2 regions of the Acidovorax sp. GW821-FHT10E03 genome follow, and region 2 is predicted to be linked to the other one. Evidence: predicted binding sites of a transcription regulator. Region 2 holds the regulator's gene; the other holds the start of a gene.
What was found. The regulator sigma-54, encoded in region 2, starts transcription at its own class of promoters, with help from an activator protein. The targets are predictions, from matches to a motif close to TGGCANGNAANCTGCTTT.

Region 1: the regulator sigma-54 is predicted to act here: its motif matches at 3,121-3,138, upstream of AC07OD_RS12440 (pilin).

The regions. Positions count from the first base shown of each region.
Region 1 is NZ_JBWKMU010000006.1:165,495-180,413, reverse strand. Features, by position in the region: gene AC07OD_RS12460 (M48 family metalloprotease) at 1-352, opposite strand, end outside; gene moaC (cyclic pyranopterin monophosphate synthase MoaC) at 483-1,061, shown strand; gene tfpZ (TfpX/TfpZ family type IV pilin accessory protein) at 1,014-1,781, opposite strand; gene AC07OD_RS12445 (pilin) at 1,841-2,371, opposite strand; gene AC07OD_RS12440 (pilin) at 2,505-3,053, opposite strand; gene AC07OD_RS12435 (3',5'-cyclic-nucleotide phosphodiesterase) at 3,341-4,138, opposite strand; gene AC07OD_RS12430 (CHASE2 domain-containing protein) at 4,151-6,367, opposite strand; gene AC07OD_RS12425 (FHA domain-containing protein) at 6,477-7,127, opposite strand; gene AC07OD_RS12420 (Stp1/IreP family PP2C-type Ser/Thr phosphatase) at 7,172-7,960, opposite strand; gene AC07OD_RS12415 (CHASE2 domain-containing serine/threonine-protein kinase) at 7,978-10,611, opposite strand; gene AC07OD_RS12410 (TerC family protein) at 10,855-11,541, opposite strand; gene sucD (succinate--CoA ligase subunit alpha) at 11,694-12,590, opposite strand; gene sucC (ADP-forming succinate--CoA ligase subunit beta) at 12,606-13,766, opposite strand; gene argC (N-acetyl-gamma-glutamyl-phosphate reductase) at 13,988-14,919, shown strand, end outside.
Region 2 is NZ_JBWKMU010000009.1:20,493-35,411, reverse strand. Features, by position in the region: gene AC07OD_RS16720 (THUMP domain-containing class I SAM-dependent RNA methyltransferase) at 1-1,021, opposite strand, end outside; gene AC07OD_RS16715 (acyl-CoA thioesterase) at 1,018-1,500, opposite strand; gene AC07OD_RS16710 (RNA polymerase factor sigma-54) at 1,592-3,181, opposite strand; gene lptB (LPS export ABC transporter ATP-binding protein) at 3,354-4,139, opposite strand; gene lptA (lipopolysaccharide transport periplasmic protein LptA) at 4,136-4,792, opposite strand; gene AC07OD_RS16695 (thiol:disulfide interchange protein DsbA/DsbL) at 5,003-5,659, opposite strand; gene AC07OD_RS16690 (SPOR domain-containing protein) at 5,739-6,383, opposite strand; gene argS (arginine--tRNA ligase) at 6,393-8,102, opposite strand; gene AC07OD_RS16680 (PsiF family protein) at 8,212-8,541, shown strand; gene AC07OD_RS16675 (DUF2214 family protein) at 8,590-9,045, opposite strand; gene AC07OD_RS16670 (IPTL-CTERM sorting domain-containing protein) at 9,129-11,384, opposite strand; gene AC07OD_RS16665 (IPTL-CTERM sorting domain-containing protein) at 11,542-14,802, opposite strand.

The DNA.
Region 1 (14,919 bases), on a different contig from region 2:
GCAGGCCCAGATAGCCCCCAGGCAGCGCGAAGGCATTGACTGTGCGGTCCCGGCCCAGAAGGATTTCCCAGGCAAAGCGCTCATCCAGCTCGGAAGAGAGTTCCCCGCGTGCCTTGGCGGCAGCCATCAGCGGGCGCCATATGCCTTGTACATAGTCCGCGATCACAGGATCGTCGATGTAGTCGGGATCCCGGTAGAGTTCGCGGATGATGCGGTCACCCAGGCGGCGCTCGGCGCTGGTGGTGAGGTCGCTGGAGTCGCCGAGGGTGGGGAGATCGGTCTGGGCCACCGCCAACGGCATATGCAACGCCTCATGAGCTACAAGAAATATAGCTGCTACCGCTTTATGCATAGGCACTCGAAGCCATTTTCGCTGAAATTTCCGCACGAAGGTCCTTCCCATCCGCAGGGCGATGCACATGCCTTGCCCTGTACTAACGCCGTATGATGCCTTCGCCTTCTAAATGTTTCGCTCCATTCGCATGTCCATCTTCACCTCGCCTCTCACCCACTTCGACGCCCAAGGCAAAGCCCATATGGTGGACGTTGGTGCCAAACCCGCTACTCGCCGAATCGCAGTGGCCAGGGGCCGGATTGAAATGCTGCCTGCCACTCTGGCGTTGATCCAATCCGGTACTACCCACAAGGGAGATGTGCTTGGCATTGCGCGTGTCGCAGGCATCATGGCAGCGAAGAAAACCAGTGACTTAATCCCTCTGTGTCATCCTCTGGCACTCACCCGCGTTGCCCTTGAATTCGAAGATTCTGGTGCGCGGCAGCCGGGAACGATTGGCATAGTTTGCTCTGCAACAGTGGAAACGGTTGGCCCTACTGGTGTGGAAATGGAAGCACTCACCGCCGTTCAGATAACCCTACTTACTATTTACGACATGTGCAAGGCCGTTGACAGGGGAATGTCTATCCACGATGTGTGCATAGTGGAAAAGCATGGGGGCAAGTCAGGGAGTTTTGTGACCGAGAGGCTCGCCGAGCTGGGAGGTGAGACTAGGCTGTCAGAAAAAACCATCAATACGGGCGTAAGACACAGGCAAGGCAGTTGATTTGTGAAGAAAAACTACCCAATCAAATCTACGTCCAGCTGTCAGTGGTAGCCAGATTAGATCGGATTCAGAAGTTTTTGCAGCTCGTACCGCAGTGTTTATTCGTTCTGCATCCGCTGGGCGATTAGCTCTCAAGACGGCTATTGACCGCCCCGCCTTCAACACCTGAGGAATCGACAGATCATATGTTTGCCACCAGTCCGGCCGCAGTGACGGCTCCAGCCCTTCCAGTGACATGTCGATGCTTTCCAGCATCTCTTGATTATCTTTGGGTTGCCGGATGCCAACGAGCACTGGCCCCATCCATGGGAGCTGTTGAAGTCCCTTTACCGCATGCGCTAAATGGGCGGAGTTGACTTCTGCCGCCGAAACCAGACGAATACGGTCCACCTCAAATACCAAGCGTACAGGACGAGTATCTGTCACGGTGCTCATTCCGTAGGCCAGCGCTGCAGCTTGGATTAAACCGACGAGCGACATGTCGAGGGTTAGTTCTCTTGCAGACTTAGCGGGATTCCACAACACCAAGGTCAGCAGCGGCCCGCATACCACATCAACCCCAATTACCAACCAAAACAATTCACGGCCAGAAACGAGTTCATAGAACGGCCAGGGATACCAAACATAAAAAACCAGAATCGCGGCCAACGTGGCGATCATGACGGTCACGAGCAAGTGAGTGGTCGAGGCCTTTAGGGCGGCACGGTGGCGAATACGCATGGGACAAAGTAAGTCAAAAAACGTTAAAAACACCAACTCCTATAAACCACGATTTCCCCTTAAAGTGGATGGCGGCAATTGGCTGGTACATAGCGGAAGGCGGTCATCAAGGCCACTCCACAGCCCCATACTACAGGAGCTCTGGCGGCGAGCGGTGACCCGGGGACCGCGGTGTTGGTCACAATGCCGCTGCCGGGGGTCAGAACCAATGGAGTCCCCAATACAGAACCTACCCCACCTCCGTAGTTGATCGTGATGCGGCCTTCTGGCAATACAGGTGCAGAGACGTCTGCAATGGCGCCAATAGCAATCGAGGTGACATGCGTTCCTGGGACGTACTGATATCCATAGCTGCCCGCCACCGGGGCACCCGTGCCAGCATAGGGCAAGATACCGCCGCTTTGCGTTGCAAAGAATGAATCCACCACCGCTGTTTTGGCAGTGCCAGCTAGGCTAAGGCCCTCTGTAACTCGGGCACGGATGGTGTAATCTTGATACATGGGCAGTGCCACCGCTGCCAAGATTCCGATGATGGCCACTACGATCATTAATTCGATCAAAGTGAATCCCGATTGAAAGTGCTGTTTCATGCCTTCTTCCTCTCTTCCATACAACTGAAGTGGCACTTGAATTGAATGAGTGACGAATGAAAGCACAGCAACATTCAAATGTGATTCACCAAAAAAAAGGCCGCACAAGGCGGCCTTTCTCCAATCGCCTTTATTAGACGTTGTTAAAGCGGCAGTTGGCCGGAACATACTTGAAAGAGGCGGTGGCAGCAATGCCGCAACCCCAGACAACAGGAGCGCCTGCTGTCAAAGGACCACTTGGTACGGCGGAATTGGTTACCGTGCCAGCGCCGGGAGTGAGCAACAACGGATTGCCCAAAGTGGTTCCAAGGGAACCGGCATAGGTAACGGTGATTCGACCAGAATTAGCTGCGACGGGAACAGCAATGGTAGTCGCTGCAATCGCAATAGAAGCTACATTGGTGCCGGCGGTATATTCATATCCATACGTGGTGTTTCCAAGCGCGGGAGCGACAATCGCACCGGTGCCAGCATAGGCTTCAATCGTGCCTTGCGTGGTATTCGCAAATGTTTCTGCAACTGCCGTCTTCGCGGCCGATGCCAAGCTCAGGCCTTCAGATACCTTGGCGCGGATGGTGTAGTCTTGGTAAGCAGGCAGTGCCACAGCAGCCAGAATACCGATGATGGCCACTACGATCATCAGTTCGATGAGTGTGAAACCCTTTTGCAGATTGCGCTTCATAAGAAACTCCTTGGAGGTCGATTGCAATTAACAACCTGCAGAAGAATTCTCCAGGTCTGATCATGATGCAGCATTTCTCATGCCAGCTTGGTGTCTGCCAAAGGCAGTGAGTCCACTCTGCACGATCCCAGCTCGCTGGCGCAGCCTAATATGCGGCTACGGAGGATGGGGTGACATTTTTGTTCCGTCACGACTGTCATCGATTCCATGTTTTGTTGCCAGTTGTGCAGGATTTGTCATTGAAGCTGCGCAGCCGACGAGGGGGCGCGTGCGTGAACAACGCTGGTCTACAAGGTGAATTCCTGTCCTGCCTGTAACCACTGGATGCTAAATGGGGTCCCCTCATCCGAAAGATTGACAGTCTTGTCGGCAAGCAGCTCCCGTATCTCGCCCATGATGACTTCCGTTTCAGCCGGCTTGGTGTGGGTGATGTACACCGGACAGCCACGCTGTTCGCACAGGCGCAATTCTGCCAACAACGACCGAGGCGACAGGTGCAAGCTACGGCGGGCCAGGGCTCTCTCGCGTTCGCTAAATGCGGTCTCCATGACGAGCATGGCAACAGGCAACTGGTTCACCCGGTCCCAGAAGGCCGAGTTCCGTTCGGTATCACCGCTGAAGACCCACCATCCTTGCAGTCCTTGAATGGCATAGCCCACCGCGGGCACGGTGTGGACTGCTGGAAGGACCTCCACGACCACACCAGCGGAAGTACATTGTTCGCCCACATTGAGCGGACAAAACCGCATGAATGGACTGTCTGTCGAAGGGATACGTGCGAAGTCAGGCCAAATGATATCGTTGAAGATGTGTTTGCGCAGCACCTCAATTGTCGGCCGCAAAGCGTGAATTTGCACAGGGGCTTGGCGAAGCGACGACACGGCGTCGAGCATCAGCGGCAACGCCGCGATGTGATCCAGATGGGAATGCGTCAGAAACACATGGTCGATCTTGCGCATCTCGTCCAGTGTCAGGTCGCCCACCCCCGTACCCGCATCGACCAGAATGCTATCGTCGATGAGGAAGGAAGTAGTCCGGCAATCTTTGGCGATGGCCCCGGAGCAGCCCAATACACGAACCTTCATGGGCCAACCTGTCTATTTAGTGTCGAAATTGGTGGCGTCGTCCCATTCTGGGTCGAAGAGCTGCCCTTGTAAGGTTTGCACGCGGGACGCATACATGTCATAGATGGCAGAGGGCACGGTAGTTTGCTGCAAGCTCACCAGCAGTTTGTCGCATTGTGCCCAGTCCTGGGCGCGATAGGCGTCCAGAAAGTGCTTCCATATGGATAATTCTTCCGCTTTCTGAGGCATCGTGGCGTGCAGTGCGGCAACCGGCGAATAGATAGCCACTGCCTGAGCCTTGCCCTTGACGCGCACCCGATCCAACTCTTGCCAGACAAAACCTGGTGCCTGGGCTTGGGTGGATTCACTCGCCACGGTGCGAACGCCATAGTGCTTGGACAGGCCCTCTAGACGAGATCCCAAGTTGACCGCGTCGCCGATGACCGTGTAACTGCGCCTCATTTCCGAGCCCATGTCGCCCACACACATGGTGCCGGTGTTGAGTCCTATGCCGATACCAATCTCCGGTAGCTTGCGCTCCCGATGCGACAGATTGATCTGTTCCACTGTCTGCTCCATGTCCAGCGCTGCCCGCACCGCCAGTTGCGCATGGTCTGGCGTAGCCACCGGCGCTCCCCAGAACGCCATCACGCAGTCCCCCATGTACTTGTCGATGGTGCCGCGATGACTGCGAATGATGTGGGTGAGCCGGCTGAACACCTCGTTGAGCAGGGCTTGGAGTTGCAGCGGTTCCATCTGTTCCGACATGGCCGTAAACCCCCGCATATCGCAGAACATGACGGTCAGTTCCTGGTTGCTGGCCTGCATGCTGTATTTGTCGGGCTGCTTGACCATCTCGTCCACCAGTTCCGGCGGCACATACGTGCCAAACAGCGCAGCCAGTTCCCGCTTGGAGCGGCTTTCCACAAAGTAGCCGTAGACCATGTTCAGGGCGAATGCGAACACCGCCATCACCACCACGGTAGCCAATGGCATGGCCAGGCCATGGGCGAGGTAGAGCCAGAGATTGAGCACGGCAAGGACTGAGACGGTCCCAAGGCTGAGCAAGACCGCGGAGGTCGCCGAAAGCGCTGGCAGCGCCACCGCCAGCAAAAGGCCTGCGATGAGCAGCTGCACGGCATCAAAGCCCACGGCGTAGTCTGGCCGCACGATGCTTTTCCCGTCCAGAAAGGCCGAGAGCATGTTGGCGTGCGTCTCCACGCCTGGGTAGGTGCGGCCCACCGGGGTCACGCGCAGGTCCAGCAAGCCGGGCGTGGTCGAGCCCACCAGCACCAGCTGGTTCTGAAGGCTATGGGAAGGGAGCTTGCCCTCCAGGACGTCGGACGCGGAGATGTACCGGAACGACCCACCGCCGACATCCCCGGGGCCGCGAAAGGGGATGAGGGTTGCGAGCTGGGCGTCCACGGGCAATGCCAGCGCGCGGCCATCCTGGCGCAGCACGACGCTCTGCAGCGTGTCATATCCGCCTTCAGGAAGGGGGCTGGCAAAGCCGGGGTGCACTTCCGGCATGCCAAGCACCGTGCGAAACATCGCCAGCGCGAGGGATTCGTAGTACTTCCCCTGGTGCTCCGCAAGCAGGGGGAGGGAGCGGACGACGCCATCGTCATCGGTGATGGAGTTGAAAAAGCCTGCGGCGGGCACGGCGCTGGCAAGCTCTTCGATGTTGCTGCCATAACCGCCCCAGGAAGTGGTTTTCAGCGGCAGCCCGCGCAGCCGCTCCGGGGAGAGCGCTGGCGCGGGCAACACGCCTTTTGTCCTTCCGTCCCGGTCGCTGGTGAGGTAGTAGCCCAGAACCGCCGGCCGCCCCTGGAGCGACCGGGCGAAGAGCGCGTCATAGTCGAGCGCCGGGGCCAGGCGCACGAGTTGTTCCTTGAACCCTGCCTGGGCCCGCAAGGGGCCCCGGGCCAGCTGCTCGAGGCTCGAGAGTCCCGAGCTTCCGTCGGCTTCCGCAAAGAGGACGTCGAAGCCCACGACCGCCACCTGCTGGCGCTCGAACAATTCACGGCTCAGGGTGGCGAGCTTGTCCCGCCCCCAGGGCCAATGCCCCACCCGCTCCAGGCTTTTCTCGTCGATGTCGACGATGACGATGCGCTCGTCCAGCGTGCGCGGCATGGTGGCGCGCAGCCGGGTGTCGTAGATGATGTTTTCCAGCCGCTCCAGGACCTGGAGATGAAGAACGCCTGCAATGTGCAGCAGCGCAAATACCAGCGGAATCAACGTGACCGCCATGCGCCGCCCATGGCGCCAGAACAGGTGCAAGACGGGATTGCGCACGAATTCCAGGGGCAGTGGGCCGGAATGAGCCGCCTATGGGGCTGCTGCAGTCCGGCGGTGGCGGTCAGCTCTGTTCGAACTGCATTTCCGTGCCGGCCAGTTCGAGCCGGTCACCGTTCTTGAGCGGCACGGGCGATGTTCCGATGGAGGCGCCGTTGAGCAACGGCATGTCGGGACCTTCCACATGGGCCAGCACGAATCCTTGATGGCGCTTGGTGATGGAGGCAACCGCCACGCCAGGCTTGCCAATGGTGGTGACCACCTTCTGCAGCGACACTTCACGCCCGGCGGCGGCTCCCGACATGACCCGGATGACCGCGGAAATGGGAACAGGAGCCGGCGCCGGAACTGCGGGGCGCGCGGCTGCGCCGACGGGCGGGACCATGCCGGGCTTGAAGATCATGGTCTTCTCGAAGTTCTGCCCCTCGGCCTCGTGCAGGAAGCGGATCTTGTACTTGCCCACCTCGACCGTGTCGCCGTTGCGCAGTTCCTGCCGCTTGACGGCCTTGGCATTGACGTAGGTGCCGTTGGTGCTGCCCAGGTCTTCAATCTCCACATCCTGGCCCGCCATGTGGATGACGGCATGCTCGCCGCTCACAGCGAGGTTGTCGATCACGATGTCGTTGTAGGGGCGCCGGCCCAGCGTGGTCCGCTCCTTGGTCAGTTGCACTTCCTTGATGACAACCCCGTCGATTGAAACGATCATTCTGGGCATGATCCACTCCTGATGTGATGAGTAATTGTTGTAGTAGCGGCCACTCACGCGGCCCCTAGCAATCGGGACATAAGGCCGCGCTTCTTGCCTCCCGCGGCCGCTTGCACCAGCAGTACGCTCACGTTATCACGGCCACCATTCGCATTGGCGGTGTCGATGAGCAGTGTGGCTTTTTCCTCCAGGGGAACAGGTGCCCGCACCAGTTCCGCCAGGTCCGCGTCCGCGACCATGTCCGTGAGCCCGTCCGAACACATCAGGAACAAGTCATTCGGCGCGACCTGGAATTCGTTGACTTCCATCATGACGTTGGGCTCCACGCCCAGCGCGCGGGTGACCAGGTTGCGGTTGGACGACAGGGCCGCTTGCTGTGCGGTGAGCAAGCCGGCATCCACCTGTTCCTGAAGCCAGGAGTGGTCGCGCGTGATCTGCTGCAGGACGCCGTCCCGCACGCGGTAGCAGCGGGAGTCGCCGATGTGCCCGAGGATGAGGCGGCTGCCGTGGAAGACCCCCACCACCAGCGTGGTGCCCATCCCTGCGTACTGGGGGTTGGACAGCGACGCTCCAAGGATCGCGTGGTTGGCGTTCTCCACGCAGATTTCCAGGGCGCGGCGTACGTCGGTGGATTGCGGCGTGCCGCCTGCCTGCCCCAGCCAGCGGGCCATCTCGGTGCGGATGAAGGTGGTGGCCATGCCGCTTGCCACTTCGCCGGCGTTGTATCCGCCCATGCCATCGGCCAGGATGGCGACCTGCGCATCCCGGTCGACCGCCACCGCGTCTTCATTGTTGGTGCGCACGCGGCCTTTGTCGGTCCGCGCGAAAAATTCGTAGGTCATGGATGTGGAGGCGTGCGTCATCGGGCGCCTGGAATCGGCGGGGATGCCGCACCCCGCCCGGCGGGTGGCTCCATCACGGTTTCCTGAAAATCCGCCATTTCATGCCCTGTTGCATCGCGGTCCGCATCATAGACGACTGCTTCCGGGCTCGGTAACACTTCCGGCGCCGAGGATGCTGCGCCTGCCTGGCGCAGGTCGGAAGCGAATTGCCGCCCCGTCTGGTAGCGCGCCTGCGGGCGCTTCTGGAGGGCCAGGGCCACCACGCGGGCCACCGCGGATGAAAGCTCCGGCCGCAGCTGGTGGATGTCGGGTGCGTCCACGCTGGCGATCTTGTGCATGAGCTCGGTCATCGACTCGCCGCGCAGCGGCAAGGACCCGGTCAGCAGCTGGAACAGCGTGACGCCCAAGGAATACAGGTCCGATCGGCCATCCACCTTCTTGCCCGCGAGCTGCTCGGGCGACATGAAGCTGGGGGTGCCCAGGACCATCCCCGTGCGCGTCTTGCTGGAGTCCGTGATGCGCGCGATGCCAAAGTCCGTCACCTTCACGGCGTCCGTGGCGGCGTCGAACATGATGTTGGCCGGCTTGATATCGCGGTGCACCACGTTGTGCGCATGGGCATAGTCCAGTGCCTCGGCGACGCGGGCCGCAATGGACAGCACGGTGTCCACGGGCAGGAGCTGCCCGGCCCGGCATGCCTGCGTCAGGTCGGAGCCCTTGAGGAATTCCATGGCGATGTAGGCGAGGTCGTGTTCTTCGCCGGCATCGAATATCGTCACGATGTAGGGATGCTGCAGGCGTCCCGCGGTTTCCGCCTCGCGGAAGAAGCGGGCCCTCGCGTCGATCAGCGCGTCCCCTTCGAATTCCTCTCCCAGGGCCAGCGTCTTGATGGCGACCACGCGCCCGATCTTCGGATCCCGTCCCAGGTAGACGACGCCCATCGCTCCTTTGCCGATCTCCTTGTCGATCCGGTAGCGACCGAGCATCGGGATACCGGCTGTGGCATCGCCCGGCAGGCGCGGCGAGGCCGGCGGGACCGACGCGGGCGTGCTGGAGGGCGGGCCATCCGCGTCCTTCTGCAGCTGGGCCCGCACGCGCTTGTAGCGGGCATATGCATCCTTGTAGGCGCGGTTGTGCTGCAGGATGTGCTTGTAGACGGACTTGGCCTTGGCAAAGTTGCGCTTGCGCTCGAAGTCCTGCGCCAGGTGGTACAGGTTGTCCATCAAGGCATCACTGGGAGGTACCTTGCGCAGGCGCTCGAATGCCATGTCGAGCTGCCCCTGCCCTTGCAGGGCCAGCCCCATCATGCGGTCGGTTTCGGCGGCTTCCCCGGACGATTCCTGGGTGCTGCCTCCCCCCATGCGCAGCGCGGTGAATGCCACCACCCCCACGAGCAAGGCCAGGGCGCCGGGTACCAACGATATCCACTGCCCGGCATGGCGCAGCAAGCCCCATTCGGTGCCTGCCAGGAGCAACAGCAGCACTGCGCTCAGCGCCCATCCCGCGGCGCGTGAAAGCCGGGGAAGAACCAAGGCCACGAAGAGCCAGGCCCCCAGCACCGCTCCCCATGCAGCCGCGGGCGCCCAGGAGGGCCTTTGCACACCGAGGCCCTGCCGCATGGCGGAGACGGTGTGCGCGAGCATCTCGACCGGGTACATCGTCCGTGCGCCCGGCTGAACCCAGAGGGCCGCCAGTGCCTCGCTGGTGTCCCCCACCAAGACGACCTTGTCCTTGAAGGTGTGAAGGGGCACCTTGCCGCTGAGCGCCTGGGCAAAGGACACCGTGGGAAACGGTGTCGCGCCATCCTGCGCGGCATGAAAGCGCGGGTGCATGGCGGCGACCTCGTCCGTGGCAATGTGCAGTCCGCCCACACGCACACCGCGCGGCTCGTCCTGGGTGCGGATCTCGTTCGGGCCCAGATGCAGGCTGTGCCGCGTTGCCAGCAATGCCAGCGAGGGCACCGCGACTCCGTCATACCGCAGCAGCAGTGGGATGCGGCGCACGCGGCCGTCGTCATCCGCTTCCATGGACAGGTGGCCGACGCCTGCCGCCACGGAGCCGAGTTCCGCGATGGGGTGCCGGGCCGACGTGGCGGGCGTGGCGAAGGACCCGGAGTCGGGCAGGACGCTGCGGTGCGCATAGGGGGGCAGCGGCGTGGCCTTTCCTCCGGCCAGGGCATAGCTTGAGGCCAGGAACACATTGCCGGCGCGCTGGATGCTGGCCGCGAGGCGGCCATCGGTGTCGAGCGCCTGCTCCGCCTCGGCGGTGGCACGGCCCAACTCGGCGGCCAGCGGAGATGTGTCTCCGGCACGCGCAAGCGTCTCCCGCACCTTGCGGACGTAGGCAAGGCCGCGGTCGGATTCAGGGGTGGCGAAGGAAGGGGTTAAGACAATGGTCTTGGCGCCCGCGGCCGCCAGCTGGTCGACGAGCCGGGCGTAGACATCGCGGGACCAGGGTGCGCTTCCCAGCGCTGCCAGGCTGGCATCGTCCATGCCGACGATGACAATTTCAGGCAAGGGGGGTGGCGTGGCGACACTGCTCGCTGCGTCATACACGCGGTATTCCAGGGACTGGAAGACACCAGCGGCCGCACACAGCGCAATGACCACCGCCGAGGCCACTGCGCCCCGAAACCCATCGGTCCGCCACATGCCCAGCCACCGACCCGAGGTTGTTCGTCCCACTTGCTATTGGTTCCACACTGTATTTGTGTGGGTAAAAGCAATATCTGCGCCCGGGCGGGCAGGGTGCGCGGCCGTCGCCGTTACCGCAGCGCCGCTGGGCCCCTGCAGGCACGGATGCCCTTCTTGTCGTGGCGAGGCGGCCGCCACGCTGTGGGGGTGCCACTTTTGTCACATGGTGCAACAATTTGTTGCACCATGTGATGGGCGTAATCAGGCCGCCGATTCCCGCCGGGCCCTGTGGGGCCAGAATTTCCCGGCGCCCACCACCAGCAGCGCGCCAAGCGCCGCGGCCACATAGTGCAGCGAAGGATGCGCCACCACATAGCCATGCAGCGCTGCGTCATTGGCAATGGTTTCGCCCCCCACCCATCCAATCAAGGCGGCCCCCATCAGCACGATGGCGGGGAAGCGCTCCATGAGCTTGATCATCAGCGTGCTGCCAAAGATCACGAGCGGAATGCTGATGGCCAGGCCGAGCACCAGCAGCAGCACGTTGCCGTGCGCCGCAGCGGCAACGGCGATCACGTTGTCCAGGCTCATCACGAGGTCCGCAATGAGAATGGTGCGCACCGCCGCCATGAGGCTGCCATAGGCCTTCGACTCGCCTTCCTCTTCCTCATCGTCACTGAGCAGCTGGAAGCCGATCCACAGCAGCAGGCAGCCGCCGACGATCTGCAGGAACGAGAGCTCCAGCAGCTTGGCTGCCACCACGGTGAGCAGGATGCGCAGCACCACTGCCGCGCCAGACCCCCAGAAAACCGCCTTGCGCTGCTGATGGGGAGGGAGGGACCGGGCCGCCAGGGCGATGACGACGGCGTTGTCGCCCGAAAGAATGATGTTGATCCAGACGATCTTCATCAGGCCGATCCAGAAATCGGCACTTTGCACAAACTCCATACTGAACTCCACTGTTATGAATGCAAGAAGCGCCGGGAACCAGGGTTCCGAGCGCTTCTCTTTTTATTGGAGCGGCCAGTTTATCGGGCCTTGCGGCTGCGGGCGTCCGTAGTTGTGCTTACGAATGCCCGTGCCGGTGTAGGGCCGGCAGCTTACTTGAGCTGGGCCTTGAGCAGCTTGCCCAGCTCCGACGGGTTGCGGGTGATGATGAAGCCCGACTCTTCCATGATGGCGAGCTTGGCATCGGCCGTGTCGGCGCCGCCGGAGATCAGCGCGCCGGCATGGCCCATGCGCTTGCCGGGAGGCGCGGTCACGCCAGCGATGAAGCCCACGATAGGCTTCTTCATGTTGGCCTTGCACCACTGGGCGGCTTCGGCTTCGTCAGGGCCGCCGATTTCGCCGATCATGATCACGGCGTCGGTGTCCGGATCATCGTTGAACGCCTTCATCACGTCGATGTGCTTCAAGCCATTGATGGGGTCGCCACCAATGCCCACGGCGCTCGACTGGCCCAGGCCCACTTCGGTCAACATGGCCACGGCTTCGTACGTCAGCGTGCCGGAGCGGCTCACGACGCCGATGCGGCCCTTGCGGTGGATGTGGCCGGGCATGATGCCGATCTTGATTTCGTCGGGCGTGATGAGGCCGGGGCAGTTCGGGCCCAGCAGCAGGGTCTTCTTGCCCCCGGCGGCTTCCTTGGCCTTCATCTTGTTGCGCACCATCAGCATGTCCTTGACCGGAATGCCCTCGGTGATGCAGATGGCCATGTCCAGGTCGGCTTCCACAGCTTCCCAGATCGCATCAGCAGCGCCTGCGGGCGGCACGTAGATCACCGACACGGTGGCGCCGGTCTGCGATGCGGCTTCCTTGACGGAGGCGTAGATCGGGATGTTGAAGATCGACTCGCCGGCCTTCTTGGGGTTCACGCCTGCCACGAAGCAGTTCTTGCCGTTCGCGTATTCCTGGCACTTTTCGGTGTGGAACTGGCCGGTCTTGCCCGTGATGCCCTGGGTGATGACCTTGGTGTCTTTGTTGATGTAGATCGACATGTGTGTTCTCCGGGCTTACTTGACGGCAGCAACGATCTTGGTCGCAGCTTCGGCCATGGTGTCTGCGGCGATGATGGGCAGGCCGGACTCGGCCAGCATCTTCTTGCCCAGCTCTTCGTTCGTGCCCTTCATGCGCACGACCAGCGGCACGTTCAGGTTCACGGCCTTGCAGGCGGTGATCACGCCGGTGGCGATGGTGTCGCACTTCATGATGCCGCCGAAGATGTTGACCAGGATGCCTTCGACCTTGGGGTTCTTGAGCATGATCTTGAAGGCTTCGGTGACCTTCTCGGGGGTGGCGCCGCCGCCCACGTCCAGGAAGTTGGCCGGCTCGCCGCCGAACAGCTTGATGGTGTCCATGGTCGCCATGGCCAGGCCGGCACCGTTCACCAGGCAGCCGATGTTGCCGTCCAGGCTGATGTAGGCCAGGTCGAACTTGGATGCTTCCACTTCGGCTGGATCTTCTTCGTCCAGATCGCGGAAAGCCACGATGTCAGGGTGGCGGAACAGCGCATTGGCGTCGAAGTTGAACTTCGCGTCCAGGGCCATCAGATTGCCCTTGGAGTCGCAATTCAGCGGGTTGATTTCCACCAGCGACGCGTCGGTGTCCATGTAGCACTTGTAGATCTTGGCGAAGATGTCCACGGCCTGGTCAATGGAAGCACCGGTCAGGCCGATGGCGGCTGCGACCTTCTTGCTCTGCTCGGTGGTGATACCGGCAATCGGATCGATCATCTCGGTGATGATCTTCTCGGGCGTGGAGTGCGCCACTTCCTCGATGTCCATGCCGCCTTCGCTCGAAGCGATCAGGGCCACCTTCTGCGTGGCGCGGTCGGTGACCAGCGAGACGTACAGTTCGTTCTTGATGTCGGCGCCGTCTTCGATGTACAGGCGGCGGACCTTCTGGCCTTCGGGGCCGGTCTGGTGCGTCTTGAGCTGCATGCCCAGGATCTCGCCAGCGATGCGCTTGACGTCGTCGATGGTCTTGGCAACCTTCACGCCGCCGCCCTTGCCACGGCCACCGGCGTGGATCTGGGCCTTGACGACCCACACGGGGCCGCCCAGTTTCTGGGCTGCTTCCACGGCTTCTTGCACCGTGAATGCGGGAATGCCGCGCGGAACGGGCACACCAAAATTGCGCAAGATTTCCTTGCCTTGGTATTCGTGAATCTTCATGAGGTCTCTCTCAGGGAAGGATGGTGGTTACCCGTTTGCCATGAACAACAAAATGTCTGGCCGCGGGCTGGGGACATGGCAACCAGCGACTGTATCATGTTGCAATGCACCATCCTTGTGCGTGGCTGACGGCTTCGCCGCGCCTGCCGGGTGGCAGTTTCTTGGCTTTTCTCGTGGTTTCTTGGCAGACTTTGCTGCCCATTTTTTGCAGGAGCACCCTTATGTCCAGAGTCTTTATCGATGGCGAAGCCGGCACCACGGGCCTGCAGATCCGTGAGCGCCTGCAGGCCATGCCGCAGATCGAGCTGGTCAGCATCGCGCCCGAGTTGCGCAAGGACCCTGCCGCGAAACGCGACCTGATTGCCGGCGTGGATCTGGTGATCCTGTGCCTGCACGACGATGCTGCGCGTGACACCGTGGCGATGGTGGACGAGATTGCCCGGAGCATGGGCCGCAAGGTCAAGGTGATCGACGCCAGCACGGCCCACCGCACGGCGCCCGGCTGGGTGTTCGGCTTTCCCGAGCTGGCCGCCGGCCAGCGCGAAGCGGTCGCGCAGGCGGACCGCGTGGCCAATCCCGGCTGCTATGCCACCGGTGCGATTGCGCTGCTGCGCCCGCTGGTGGATGCGGGCCTGGTGCCCCCGGACTTCCCGCTCGCCCTGCCCTCGGTCAGCGGCTACTCGGGCGGCGGCCGGACCATGATCGAGGCCTATGAGGCCGGCACGGCGCCGTTGTTCGAGGCCTATGCGCTCACGCTGCAGCACAAGCACCTGCCCGAAATCATGCGTTACACGGGCATCACCCGCCGGCCCATCTTCGTGCCGTCGGTAGGCAACTTCCGCCAGGGCATGCTGGTGCAGCTGCCGCTGCATCTGGACCTGCTGCCCGGCGCGCCCAAGGCGGCCGATTTGCACGACGCGCTGGCGGCGCATTACGCCAGGAGCAATACACCCGAGCAGTGGGTCAGCGTGCTGCCCGCCACGGCCGACGGCAAGCTGGATGCGACCGCGCTGAACGACACCAACAAGCTGGAGCTGCGCGTGTTCGCCAACGAAGAGTACCGGCACGCGGTGCTGATCGCGCGCCTGGACAACCTGGGCAAGGGCGCCAGCGGCGCGGCCGTGCAGAACCTGCAGCTGATGCTGGGCCTCTG
Region 2 (14,919 bases):
CGGCCAGGCCCTGGGCACGGTCGGCCGCGCGCTCGCTGGCATTGCGGCCCGCGGCACCGGCCGCGGCGATGCGTTCGCCGTACGGGGGGTTCAGGAGCATCACGCCGGGCTGCTCGCACGGCGGCATGCGCTGCAGCGCATCGCCTCCGCGCAGCTGCACGGCGCCCGCCACGCCGGCGCGCTCGGCATTGCGCTCGGCGAAATCCACCATCCGGAAGGCGACGTCACTGCCAAAAATAGGTACAGCGCTTGTCTGTATTGCGCCTTCAGCTTCATTTTTAATAGCAGACCAGACATGGGCCTGGTAGGGCAGCAGTTTCTCGAACGCAAAGCGGCGCAGCCTGCCCGCCGGAATGCGGCAGGCGATCTGCGCGGCCTCGATGGCGATGGTGCCGCTGCCGCAGCAGGGGTCGTACAGCGGCTGGGGGTTGTCGCCGTGGGGGTCCCAGCCGCTGGCGGCGATCATGGCGGCGGCCAGGGTCTCCTTCAGCGGGGCGTCGCCCTTGTCCTCGCGCCAGCCGCGCTTGAACAGCGGCTCGCCCGAGGTGTCGATGTAGATGGTGGCTTCGTCGGTGGTCAGGTGCAGGTGGATGCGCACGTCGGGCCACTGCGTGTTCACGTCGGGGCGCACGCCGCTCTTGGCGCGAAAGCGGTCGGCCACCGCGTCCTTGACCTTGAGCCCCGCGAAATTGAGGCTCTGCAGCGGGCTGTGCTGGGCGGTCACCTCGACCTTGAAGGTCTGGCGCGTGGTGAACCAGATTTCCCAGGCCACGTCGCTGGCGGCGGCGTAGAGGTCGTTCTCGGAGCGGTACGGGCGGTGCGCCAGCTGCACCAGCACGCGCTGGGCCAGGCGGCTGTGCAGGTTCAGCAGCAGCGCGTCGCGCCACGAGGCGCGCAGCAGCACGCCGCCCCGGCCCACCAGCAGGTCCTGCCCCGTGAGGGCGGTGATGCCATGCACCTCGTCGGCCAGGAAGCCCTCCACACCGGCGGCGCAAGGGAGAAAAAGTTGGAGTTGATTCATGACGATGGTGAGGATACGCGCTCGGAAAGTACGTGTGAATCCGGCGTGCCGGCACGGGCCAGCAGCAACTGGCGGATGGAGTCCGGGATCGGCGCCACCTTGCGGTCGGCCTTGCCGATGAAAACGATGCCGATCTTGCCGCGCGCCACCTCGCGGCCCGAGGTCTTCTCGGTCATGCAAAAGACCAGGTCGAACCCATAGCGGTTGAAGTCCGCAGGCGCCATCTCCACGCGCATGGTCTCGCCGTGGAACCCCTCGGACTTGTACTGTGCCACGATGTCTCCGACCACGATGGACAGCCCGCCCACGTCGGCCTCGGGGTAGCCGAGTGACTGGAAAAACCGCACCCGGGCCTCGGACACGAGGCTCAGCAGCTGCGCGTTGTCCAGGTGCCCGCCCTGGTTGACGTGGCTGATGTAGATCTGCATTTCGGTGGCGAAACCGAAGTGCGCGGGAAGGTCGAAGACGATGCGGGCCATGGACGGGGTGGCGAAGTAAGAGGGAAAGACGGCAACGGAGCGGAAAAATGGGCCACCAGGCGCATGCGCCGCGCACACGCCCGCACGGCGCCTACAGCGCCTTGCGCAGATTCGCCGGCGCGATCTTGAGCGCCTCGCGGTACTTGGCGACGGTGCGGCGCGCGCACTCGATGCCCTGCTCCTTGAGCATCTCGGCGATCTGGCTGTCGGACAGCGGCTTGGTCGGGCTCTCGGCGGCCACGAATTGCTTGATGAGGGCGCGCACGGCGGTGCTCGACGCATTGCCGCCGGTCTCGGTGCCCAGGCCCGAGCCGAAGAAGTACTTGAGCTCGTAGGTGCCGATGGGCGTGGCCATGTACTTGGCCGTGGTCACGCGGCTGATGGTGGACTCGTGCAGGCCCAGCTCGTCGGCGATGTCGCGCAGCACCAGCGGGCGCATGGCGAGTTCGCCGTGGGTGAAGAAGTTCTTCTGCCGCTCCACGATGGCGCGCGAGACGCGCAGGATGGTGTCGAAGCGCTGCTGGATGTTCTTGATGAACCAGCGCGCCTCCTGCAGGCGCTGCTGCATGCCCTGGTGGCCCTCGCCGCCCTTGTGGCCGCGCAGGGCGCCGGCATAGATGTCGTGCACGCGCAGGCGCGGCATCACGTCGGGGTTGAGCTGCACGATGAAGTTGTGCTGCCCGTCGCGGCCATTGGCGCGCCCGGCCTTGCGCACGATCACGTCGGGGATGATGATGTTGCGCTCCACGTCGGCGAAGCGGCGCCCCGGGCGCGGCTCCAGCCGGGCGATCAGCGCCATGGCGGCGCGGGTGCGCTCCTCGCTGTCGCCGCAGGCCTGCGTGAGGCGGCGCACGTCGCGCCGCGCCAGCATCTCCAGCGGCTGCTGGCACACGCGCAGCGCGGTCTGCACGGTGTCGGGGTCGATGTCGCTGTCCTCGTCGGCGGCCAGCGCCTTGAGCTGCAGCGTCAGGCACTCGGCCAGGCCGCGCGCGCCCACGCCCACGGGCTCCAGGCTCTGCAGCAGCCGCTGTGCCACGGTGAAGCGGTGCACCAGTTCCTCGATCTGCTCCAGGTCGTCGGGCCCGGCCAGGCTGATGGCCAGCTCTTCGAGCGGATCCTCCAGGTAGCCATCGTCGTTGAGCGATTCGATCAGGAAGCGCAGCGCGGCGCGGTCGATCTCGGACAGGCGCAGCGCCAGCGCCTGTCGGTGCAAAAAGGCGGTCAGCGATTCGTGCGTGCGGGCCAGTTCGGTGGCGTCGGCCTCGTCGCCTTCGGCGTCGTTGCGGTTGCGGGCGGGGGCGTCGCCGCCCCACTCGGCGTCGTTGGGCGCCATCTCCACCGTGCCGTCGCCGCTCCAGTCGGGCTCGTCGGCGCCCGCGCTCGGAGTTTCAGCATCATTTTGAGCCTCAGCGCTGGTACTGCTTGCGCTGGTAGCTCCTGAAAAAATAGCATCATCCGCGCTGTAGTCGTCGGCCTGGGCCGGCGTATCGGCGGCTTCCAGGCCAAACTCCTCGCGCGGCGCCTCGTCGGCGTTGCGTTCGAGGAACGGGTTTTCGTCGAGCATCTGCTCGACTTCCTGCGAGAGTTCAAGCGTGGACAACTGCAGCAGCCGGATGGACTGCTGAAGCTGGGGGGTCAATGCAAGATGCTGCGAGACGCGCAGCGAGAGTCCAGGTTTCATTGATTGAGCGCCGCCGGGCCGCCCCAAGGCGCGAACGCCCCCTCGGGGGGCAGCGAACCACGCGCAGCGGGGAGCGTGGGGGCACCGTACCGCGCCGCCGGGCCGCCCCAAGGCGCGAAGGCCCCCTCGGGGGGCAGCGCAGTACACGAAGTGACAAGCGTGGAGGCCATGTCTACATGCGGAAATGTTCGCCCAGGTACACCCGGCGCACTTCGGCGTTGTCCACGATCTCGGATGGCGTGCCCTGGGCCAGCACCTGGCCATCGCTGATGATGAAGGCGTGGTCGCAGATGCCCAGCGTCTCGCGCACGTTGTGGTCGGTGATGAGCACGCCGATGCCGCGCGCCTTGAGGAAGCCGATGATGCGCTGGATCTCGATCACGGCGATGGGGTCGATGCCCGCAAAGGGCTCGTCCAGCAGGATGAAGCGCGGCTGCGTGGCCAGCGCGCGGGCGATCTCGACGCGGCGGCGCTCGCCGCCCGACAGGGCCATGGCGGGCGAGGCCCGCAGGTGGTCCACGCGCAGCTCCTGCAGCAAGGCCGTGAGACGCTCTTCGATGGCCTCGCGCGACAGCGGCTTGCCGTCGTCGTCCGCGCGCTGCAGCTCCAGCACCGCGCGCACGTTCTCTTCGACCGTGAGCTTGCGGAAGATGGAGGCTTCCTGCGGCAGGTAGGACAGCCCCAGCCGCGAGCGGCGGTGGATGGGCATGTGGGCCACCGAATGGCCGTCGATGCGGATGTCGCCCGCGTCGCTGCGCACCAGGCCCACGATCATGTAGAACGAGGTGGTCTTGCCCGCGCCGTTGGGCCCCAGCAGGCCCACGACCTCGCCCTTTTGCACGACCAGCGACACATCCTTGACGACCTTGCGGCTGCCATACGACTTGGCCAGGTGCTGCACCTCCAGGCGGCTGCCCGCCTGGGTGTCAGGACCGGGGCTGACGGGCTGCGCGCTCACTTGGAGCCGCCGCCAAGGCTGTTGCTGGGGCGCAGCACCGGCGCCGATGCCGGGGGCGCGGCCTCCGGCGCGGCGGTACCGGCGGGCGGGTCCTTGGGCGCGAGCACCGCGCGCACCCGGCTGCCGGGCGCGGGCGCATCGCCCGCCGCATTGGTCGCGGGGGTGCGCTTGCCGTCCACGGTGAACACATCGGTGAGGTTGTTGTAGACGATCACGGCGCCGGTGATCTCGTCGCTGAGGACCGCCCCGCGGTAGCGGCGCAGCTCGGCGCGGGTGATGAAGCGCACGTTGTCGGCCTTGCCGTCGTACTCGATGACTTCGCTCTCGCCTTCGATGAACTCGTCCGGCGCGCCCGCCACGGTATCGCGCTTCTGGCGGAAGAAGGCCCGCTTGCCCGCCTCGGCCGTGACCACGCCGTACTGGTAGCCGTCGGCGTCCTGGCGCACGTCCAGCCGCGCGCCGCGCAGCACGATGGAGCCCTTGGTCATGACCACGCGGCCCGAGAACACGCTGGTCTGCTTGAGCTCATCGTGTCGCAAGGCGTCGGCCTCGATGTTCATGGGCTTGGCGCGGTCGGCCTTTTCGGCGTGCGCCGCGCCCAGATGGCAGGCCAGGGCGACAAGCAGGAGGTGGGGGAGGATGCGGTAGTTCATAGGGCACGAATCTTGCAGGTCATTGTAGCCACCCCACGGCGTGCGCCATGAAAAAAGCCCGCATCCGCGGGCTTCTTCTTGGGGCATCCGAGGCCGTCGGCGCTTGGAAGCCGCCGCCTGCACCCGTGGAGCCGGCGCTGCCGGGCCGCCGGGTGCGTCCCCCTGGGCAGGAAGGCGGCTCACGAGGGCCACGCTTCCTTCAAGGAGGCGTCACCCCTTTTTCGCCGTGGCGGCCAGGTGCTCCACCACCTGCAGCACGTTCTGCATGTTGCCGGCCATGGTGCCATCGGTGTAGTACTTGCCGGCCACGCCCATGGAAGGCACGCCTTCCACGCCATACGCGTCCTGCAGCTGCGACGCACGGCGCACCTGGTTGGACACGGTGAAGGAGCCGTAGACCTCCTTGAACTTGGCGGCATCGACCCCCTGCTGGGTCACCCAGGCCAGGATTTCGTCGTCCTTGGCCAGCTTCTGCTTTTCCACATGGATGGCGCGGAACACCTTGGCGTGCAGCGCGTCGAGCTTGCCCATGCCTTCGAGCGTGTAGTAGAGCTTTTGCTGCGGCACGAAGCTGGCATTGAAGGCCACGGGCATGCGGCGGATGCTCATGTCCTTGGGGGCGCTCTTCACCCATGCGTCGAGCGTGGGCTCGAAAGCGTGGCAGTGGGGGCAGCTGTACCAGAAGAATTCGATCACATCGACCTTGCCGGCGGGCGCATCGGGCGCCACGGGCTTGTCCAGCCGCTTGAAGTCCTTGCCCTCCTTGAACTGGCGGGCCTGGGCCAGCGCGGGGGTGGCCACTGGCAGCGTCAGGGCGGAAGCGGCAACCGCCGAGGCGGCGGACAAAGAAAACTCACGGCGTTTCATGGCAAAGACTCTCCTGGTTCTGGTCTGGGGGATGTGAGCCATGCCCCCGCAAAAAGTTCAGCTCCCGCTGCGCGGCAGTTCAGCGCTGCACCCGCACCAGGGCCGATTCCACCCCGGCGCCGTCGAGCTTTTCCTTGAGCTGCTCGGCATCATCGCGCTTGGTGAACGGGCCCACGCGCACGCGGAACACGGCCCGCCCATTTTGCTCGCGCTCGCTCACCCGGGCCTCCCAGCCCAGCATGGCCAGCTTGGCGCGCTGGGCATCCGCATCGGCCTGGGTGCGGAATGCCCCGGCCTGCACGAAGTAGTCGAACGGGTCCAGGTTGCCCTTGGCGGCGGCCTTGGCGACGGCCAGATCGCCCAGCGGGTCGGCGCCGGGCTTGCTTTCGGCCTTGGCCGCCTCGGGCTTGCTGGCAACCGGCTTGGGCGCGGAGGCGGCCGCCCGCACTTCGGGCGCCGCCGCGGAGGCGGGCGCGGAAGCCGCCGCCACCGCCGGCGCGGGGGGGCGCGCCGGGTTCTTGCCGTACAGCGGAGAGTTCGGGTCCCAGTTCTTGTTCTTCTGGGATTCGGCGGCATCCATGTCCACGCCCCGCCCGTTGCCCTTGTTGAGGAAGGGCACCGGCACCTTGGTCACGTACACGGCCACCGCCAGTGCGGCCCCCAGGCCCACGATGACCCCGACGATGAAGCCGATGATGGTCCCACCCGTCTGTTGTTTCTTCATAGTGACTGCTTACATTCTGGCCGGAGCCGACACGCCCAGCACGGCCAGGCCATTGTGCAATACCTGCGCGGTGGCGGCGACGAGGGCCAGCCGGGCCCGCTTGACGGTTTCATCGTCCACCAGGATGCGCTCGGCGTCGTAGTAGCTGTGGTAGCTGGCGGCCAGGTCGCGCAGGTAGAAGGTCACGTCGTGCGGCGCCTCGCCGTCGGCGGCGGCGGTGAGCATCTCGGGGTACTTGGCCAGCTGCAGCATCAGCGCCTGGGCCTGCGGGCCTTCGAGCGCCGACAGGTCCGCGCCCTGGAGCGAGGCCACATCGCCGCCGCCCTGCTCGGCCCAGCCGCGCAGCACCGACTGGATGCGCGCGTGGGCGTACTGCACGTAGTACACCGGGTTGTCGTTGTTCTGCGCCACGGCCAGGTCCACGTCGAAGGTGTACTCGGTGTCGGGCTTGCGGCTCAAGAGGAAGAAGCGCACCGCGTCCTTGCTGGTCCATTCGATCAGGTCGCGCAGCGTGACGTAGCTGCCCGCGCGCTTGCTGATCTTGACCTCTTCGCCGCCCTTGACCACGCGCACCATGGTGTGCAGCACGTAGTCGGGGTAGCCCTGCGGGATGCCCACGCCGGCCGCCTGCAGCCCGGCGCGCACGCGGGCGATGGTGCCGTGGTGGTCCGTGCCCTGGATGTTGACGACCTTGGTGAAGCCGCGCTCCCACTTGGCGATGTGGTAGGCCACGTCGGGCACGAAGTAGGTGTACGTGCCGTCCTTCTTGCGCATGACCCGGTCCTTGTCGTCGCCGTAGTCCGTGCTCTTGAGCCACAGCGCGCCGTCCTGCTCGTAGGTCTTGCCGTTGGCCACGAGCTTGCCCACGGTGGCCTCGACGCGGCCGCTGGTGTACAGGCTCGACTCGAGGTAGTACTCGTCGAACTTCAGATTGAAGGCCTGCAGGTCCTTGTCCTGCTCGTTGCGCAGGTAGGCCACGGCGAACTGGCGGATGGACTCCACATCGTCCACGTCGCCGCTGGCGGTGAACGCGCGGTCGTCGGCCTTGACGGTCTTCTTCGCGAGGAAGTCGTTGGCGATGTCCTGGATGTAGTCGCCGTTGTAGAACGCCTTGGACGCCGGGTTCTCGGGGTCGGTGGGCCAGCACTCGTCGCCGGGCTTGAAGCCCTTGGCGCGCAGCTGCGTGCTGGTGGTCAGCGTCTGGATCTGCACGCCCGCGTCGTTGTAATAGAACTCGCGGTGCACCTTCCAGCCCTGGGTGGCAAAGAGGTTGCAGATCGCGTCGCCCAGCGCCGCCTGGCGGCCGTGGCCCACGTGCAGCGGGCCGGTGGGGTTGGCCGAGACGAACTCGACCAGCACGCGCTGGCCGTTGTCGGCCTGGTAGCCAAAGCGGTCTCCGGCACCCAAGACCTCGCGCACCACTTCCTGCTTGGCGGTGGGCTTGAGGCGGATGTTGAGAAACCCGGGGCCGGCGATCTCGATGGCATCGACCCAGCGGGCAAACGCGGGCGTGGCCTCGAGCGCGGCCTTGAGCTGCTCGCCCAGCGCGCGCGGGTTGAGCTTGAGCGGCTTGGCCAGCTGCATGGCCGCCGTGCAGGCGAAGTCGCCGTGGGCGGCCACCTTGGGGGATTCGAACGCAGCGCGCCCGGCAGTGCCGGGCGACAATTTTTCCAGCTCGCCGGCGAGCGCCGCGAGCAATTCCTGTTTGACGGAGAGCATGCGGGGATTCTACGGGGGCGCCCCGTCATCCCATCCCGCCGCTGTGGCGTTATGCTGAATGGCCCGGTGTCCACCGGGCCGTCCATCCCCCTACCCGCAGGAGCATTACATGAAGAAACTGCTTTCCCTGATGACGGCCATCGGCCTGACCCTCTCCCTGGCCACGGCCCATGCCGCCGACGCGCCTGCTGCCGCGGCCTCCGCGCCGGCCAAGGCGCCCACCGCGCAGCAAAGCAAGATGGCCACCTGCAATGCCGACGCCAAGGAAAAGAAGGGCGACGAGCGCAAGGCCTTCATGAAGGAATGCCTGTCTGCCAACAAGCAGGAAAAGCAGCAGACCAAGATGAAGACCTGCAACGCAGACCCCAAGGCCAAGACCCTCAAGGGCGACGAGCGCAAGGCCTTCATGAAGGAATGCCTGAGCAACAAGCCCGCCTGACACACCTTGGCCCCCAAACAAAGCCCCGCACGCGGGGCTTTGTGCTTTCTAGCGCGTGCCCACGCCCCGCGCCAGGAACACGGCCAGCAGCGGAATCACCACCAGCAGGTGCGCCTCGATCATCACCAGGCGGCGCGTGCCGCGCACCTCGGCCTCGGTGGGCAGCGCACCCGTGACGCGCAGCTGCTTGCGCCAGCGCAGAAAGCGCACCGTGGGCACGATGGAGATCAGGCCGATGACCACGAACAGCGTGACCTTGGTGTGCAGCAGGGGCTGCGACCAGTACCACCCCGCGCCCTTCATGCCCCACCAGGTGCGCGCCAGGCCCGTGGCCAGCACGGCGATGGCGGAGATGCCATAGACCATGTCCACCCGCGCCAGGCGCTCCACCACCGCGGCGTTGAGCCACTCCTTGCGGCACAGGGCCGCCTCGCTGGCCAGGAAGACGGTCATGGTCAGGATGGCCAGAAAGTGGGCGTAGGCCAGCAGGGCTTCAGTGGTCATGGGGCGCCTCGTGACAATGGGACTGGCAATGCTAGCGCATCCGGCAAAAAACTCCTGATTTGATAGCTTTCAGCGCTTTCTCATCAAGCGCTGGAGGCCGATCTGGCTTGAAACCTGCGCAGCGCTGCCAGCCCCAGCAGCGCCGCCAGCACGAGCAGGCCCCATTCGGACAGCGTAGGAATCGCCTGCGCGGCGGCGGCCAGCATCAGCATGGCGTGCGGGTCGGCGATGGCGCCGGGGGCGGGGTCGTTGTCGCCCGTGCCGTTGTCGGTGACGGCAAAGCTCACCGTGTCGCCGCTGACCGCGCCATGCGGGAACCAGAGCGCCGTGGCACCGGCCGTGGCGGGGCCGAACTTGCGCGGCACCAGCCCCGCCAGGCTGCCGCCGGGGTAGGTGATGGCCACCGCGAGCGTGGCGCCCGCGCAGCCCGTGGCCGTGAAGCGCAGCACGCCCAGCGGTGCGGTCGCGCCTGCGGGCAGGTTGTCGCCCGGGGCGGCGGCGGTCAGCGCCAGGCTGCCCACGGTGCAGCCCGCCGGGCCGCCGGAGATGCTGGCCTGCGCCATGCCGCCGCCGGGCACCGCCAGGCTGGCCTGGCCCACCGTCAGCGCCAGAGGCCCGCCCGTGGCGCTGGTGTTGTTGGCATCGCCCGCATAGCTGGCGGTGATGGCGTGCGCGCCCACCAGCAGGCCGCTGACGGTGCAGGCGGCCACGCTGCCCGTGATGGCGGGCGGGGCCGCGCAGGCCAGCGGCAGGCCGTCCGCGCTGAAGCTCACCGTGCCCGTGGGGTTGCTGGCGCTGCCGAACGTGGCGGTGAGGGTGACGCTGGCCCCCAGTGCGCTGGGGTTGGCGTTGGCCGCCAGCGCCAGCGTGGGCGCCGCCATCACGGCAAAGGTACGCGCTACGGGCGCCGCCGCCGCCCAGGCCCCGCCGCCCGGCTGGCTGGCCGTCAGCGTGCACGAGCCCGCGCCGCTGAAGCTGGCCACGCTGCCCGCCACGCTGCACGCGCCCGTGGCGCTGTAGGTGATGGGCAGGTTCGACGTCGCCGTGGCGCCCAGGGTCAGCGTGGTGCCCGCAGCCTGCGCGGGGATGGTGGCGGGGAGGAAGGTGATGCTCTGCGCGCCCAGGGGCGTGACCGCGTTGGTCACGGCGGCGTCCGAATCGGGTTGCGTGGGGGATCCGTTGTGCGCCACCACGCGGAACGTGTAGCTTGCTCCATTGGCCAGGTTCGCCACGGTGCAGCTGTGCCCGGAGCCGGTCACGGTGCAGGATCTGGCGGGGTCTTGCACGGCGGTGGCGGTGTAGCTGGTGATGAGGGCCCCATAGGCGTCCGCCCACCGTTCCGGGCTCCAGTCCACCGTCGCCTCGGCGTCGCCCGCGGTGGCGGTGGCGCTGGCCGGCGGGGGCGGCTTGCCTGCCTGCACCGTGATGGAAGTGGGCAGCGACGCCGAGCAGTGGCGGCTGTCCGTCACCGTGGCCGTGAAGCTGAACGTGCCCGTGGCCGTGGGGGTGCCGGAAATGGCGCCTGCAGCCGACAGCACCAGACCCGGCGGCAACGCCCCCGCCGCGACCGCGAAGGACGACCCGCCCACCGCCCCGGCCTGCGCCAGCGTGTAGGCATAAGCGGCCCCGGCCGTGCCGTTGGCGGGCGTGCCGGTGGCCGTCATGGCGGGGGCGGGGCAGAGCGTCACGTCGTCGATGCCGATGTAGTCGCCGTTCGCGCCGAAGGTGCCGGCGCCGGTCACGAAGTAGCGGAACGCGACGCGGCCCGAGGTGGGGGCGGCCAGCCCGGACACGGTGATGCGGTACTGCGTCCAGGCGGCGGGGTAGCCGCCCGCCGCCAGGCCAGGGTTGATGCTCGTCAGCAGCGTGGTGAAGTCTCCCACGTCGGTGGCGGTGGTGCCCACGTCCGTGCTGGCGCCCTGCGTGCTCATGCGCACTTCCAGGCGGTCGGGGTAGTCCGTTGGGTTGGGGACCGGCTTGCGCGTGTAGAAGGTCAGCACGTCGCCATTGCTCAGTGTGCGGTTCGGCATGACCAGCCAGTTGCTGATGGTGCCGCTGCTGCCCGTGTTCCTGAAGTTGGCCGCTATGTAGGCATTGGCTGCGCCGCTGTAGGCGTCGAACGGGCCGGGGTCCGGCAAGGCAGAGATGGGGGTGCCCTGGAACCAGCCCATGGCGCCCACCGGGGCGCTGTTGTTCTGCATGACCCAGCCATTGCCCGATAGCGTGAAGGTGTCGTCAAAGCCTTCGTACAGGACTTGCGCAGGGGCCGCGCCCGGCAGCGCAGCCGCGGCGGCCAGCAGCAGGCCCGCAAGGCGGGCGGTGGTGGAGGGGAATGGCATGGGTGGGCTGGTGGCGATGAAGATGCGCCATGTTGCCGTTGCCTGCCGCTTTTGTATGTCCTCAGAACTGAGGACAAGGCCCTGCCAGGGTTCTATGCAAAAAATAGCCTCCAGCGCCCACCCATCAAGCGCCAGCAGCTACAAAAAGAGAAGTGATTCACACCACCCGCCTTCCCACGCGGCCCGCTGACAGCGCCACCAGGGCCAGCAGGGCCGACAGCAGCAGCAAGCCCCCTTCGGACAGCGCCGGAATCGCCTGCGCGCCGGCGGGCGCGGCGGCCAGCAGCAGCATGGCGTGCGGGTCGGCGATGGCGCCGGGGGCGGGATCGTTGTCGCCCGTGCCGTTGTCGGTGACGGCAAAGCTCACCGTGTCGCCGCTGACCGCGCCATGCGGGAACCAGAGCGCCGTGGCACCGGCCGTGGCGGGGCCGAACTTGCGCGGCACCAGCCCCGCCAGGCTGCCGCCGGGGTAGGTGATGGCCACCGCGAGCGTGGCGCCCGCGCAGCCCGTGGCCGTGAAGCGCAGCACGCCCAGCGGTGCGGTGGCGCCTGCGGGCAGGTTGTCGGCGCCGGTGGCCGCGCTCAGGCCCAGGGTGTTCACGGTGCAGCCGGCCGGGCCGCCGGTGATGCCGACCTGCGCCGTGCTGCCGCCGCCGCCCGGCACGGGCACGGCGGCGGTGTTGACGGTGTGCGCCAGCGGGCTGGCGGTGGCGGGCGCGTTGTCGGCATCGCCCGTGTAGCTGGCGGTGATGCTGTGCAGGCCCATGGCCAGGCTGCTGGTGGCGCAGGTGGCCACGCCGCCGCTGAAGGTGGCCGTGGTGCAGGCCAGCGGCGCGCCATCCACGCTGAACGCCACCTGGCCCGTGGGGCTGGCGGATGCGCCGTTCAGCGCGGCGGTGAAGGTGACGCTGGCGCCCACGGCGCTGGCGGACAGGGCCAGCGTGGGCTGGGCCTGCGTGCCCAGCAGCAGCGCGTTGGACGCCATGCCGTTCACGAACGCCCGCAGCGCATACCGGCCGCTGGGCAGCGCGCCCGGCGCGGCCACGTCGATGCTGGCGGCGGTGGAGCCGGTGGGCGCGAGCCAGGTGTGCGCGCCGTTGTCCAGCCGCGTCAACTGCACCAGCGGCAAGGGGGTGGGCGATGCGCTGGTGCTGCCGCCGCTGGCCTCGCTGTCGCCGCGCAGCCGCAAACCGGTGAGGGTGAAGGCCGCGCCGCTCAACCGGACGGGGCCGCCGGTCAATGCGGGAATGCGGGCCGGGGGCACTGCGCCGCCGGCAGGGTCGTAGCGCTCGGCGGTGGCGATGCCGCTGGTGGCCGTGACGCCGTCGCGCCCCCCGGCGGCGAGCACCGTGCCATCGGGCAGCACGGTGGCGGTGTGGTAGGCGCGCACAGTGGCCAGCGCGCCGGTGGCGGCCCAGGCGCCCGTGGCGGGGTCGTACAGTTCGGCGCTGCCCAGGTAGCCGCCACCACCCCCCCCAGCGGCCAAAACCTTGCCGCCGGGCAGCAGGGTGGCGGTGTGGCCGGAGCGTCCGGTGTTGAGCGGGCCGGTGGGGCTCCATGCGTTCAGGGCGGGGTCGTAAAGCTCGGCGCCGCCGAGGTCGGTGCCGTCGTGCCCCCCCGCGACAAGCACCTTGCCCTGGGGCAGCAGGGTGGCGGTGTGGGTCCAGCGTGGGCTGGCCATCGTGCCGGCGCCGCTCCAGGTGCCCGAGGCGGGGTCGTACAGCTCGGCGCTGCCCAGGGTGCCGCCGCTGCCATTCCCCCCCGCGATGAGCACCCTGCCGGTGGGCAGCAGGGTGGCCGTGGGCCATTGGCGTGCGGCGCTCATCGCGCTCGTGGCGGACCAGAGGCCGGTGGCGGGGTCGTACAGCTCGGCGGTGGCGGTTTGGCTGTTGCTGATGTTGCTGCCCAAGCCCCCCACGACCAGCACCTGGCCGCTGGGCAGCAGGGCGGCGGCGTGCCGCAAGCGGGGGCTGGCCATCGCGCCGGTGCCGCTCCAGGTGCCCGTGGCGGGGTCGTAGAGTTCGGCGCTGGCGAGCGCTCCTGCGCTGCCGAGGCCGCCCACGACGAGCACCTTGCCGCCGGGCAGCAAGGTGGCGGTGTGGTAGGCGCGCGCGGCGGCCAGCGGGCCCGTGGCGGCCCAGGCGCCGGTGGCGGGGTTGTACAGCGCGGCAGCGCCGATGAGCTGCCCGGTGCCATAACCGGCGCCCCCGCCCGCGACGAGCACCTTGCCGTCCGGCAGCAGGGTGGCCGTGTGCTCCGTGCGCTGGCCTGGCAGCGCGCCGGTACCCTCCCAGGTGCCGATGGCGGGGTCGTAGAGCTCGGTGCTGGCGAGCGGCGCGCCAAGGTCGCTGGCGCCCCCGATGAAGAGCACCTTGCCCTGGGGCAGCAGGGTGGCGATGTGGCGCCAGCGCCCGTCGTTCAGGCCGCCGGCGGCGGTCCATTGGTTGGTGTCAGGGTCGTACAGTTCGGCGCTTTGGAGAGCGCTGCCGCTGCCGAAGCCTCCCGCCACGAGCACCTTGCCGCCGGGCAGCAGCGTGGCGGTGTGGAACAAGCGCTTGCTGTTCAGCGAGGCGGCAGGCGCCCAGGTATCGCCCTGGGGGTCGTACAGCTCGGCGCTGGCAAGCTGCTCGCTGCCGCTGTTTCCGCCCACGGCAAGCACCCTGCCGTCGGGCAGCAAGGTGGCGGTGAAATCGCTGCGCGGCCCTTGCGGCAGCGGGGCGGCGGAGCCCCAGGTGTTGTCGCTCGGGCGGTACACCTCGGCGGTGGCGAGGTATCCGGTGCCGTTGCCGCCGCCGACGACGAGCACCCTGCCGTCGGCCAGCAAGGTGGCGGTATGGCCCTGGCGCGCTTCGGCCAACTGCCCGGCGGGGGACCAGGCGCCGGTGGCGGGGTCGTACAGTTCGGCCTGGGCCACCTGCCCCCCGCTGGCGTGGCCGCCCGCGACGAGCACCCGGCCATCGGCCAGCAGGGTGGCGGTGTGTTCCGTGCGCGGCTGGGCCAGCGCGCTGGCACCGCTCCACAAGCCGGTGGCGGGGTCGTACAGCTCGACGCTGGCGATGAATGCGCTGCCGTCGTAGCCACCCGCCACGAGCACCTTGCCATGGGGCAGCAAGGTGGCGGTGTGGCCGCGGCGCGCGTGGGCGAGCGGGCCGGTGGCGGCCCACTGGCCGGCGGCGGGGTCGTACAGCTCGGCGCTGGCAAGGTGGCTGAGGCTGCCGCCGCCATAGCCGCCCGCGACGAGCACCTTGCCGTTGGGCAGCTGGGTGCTGGTGTGCCATTGGCGCCCATCGCCCAGGCTGCCGCTGGCCGCCCAGGTGCCCGCCTGGGCGTGCGCGGCGGGCCAGGCGGCCAGGCAGGCGATGGCGATGAACACGAACTGGAGCAGCAGGGCGCGCAGGGCGCAGGGGCGGCGGGGCATGGCGGGGCCTTGGTGTGTGACGAACCGCCGGAATGTTAAGAAATTGCAACACGCCTGTATGTCCTCAGAACTGAGGACAAGGCCTTGCCGGGGTTTGATGCAAAACAGGCCTCCAGC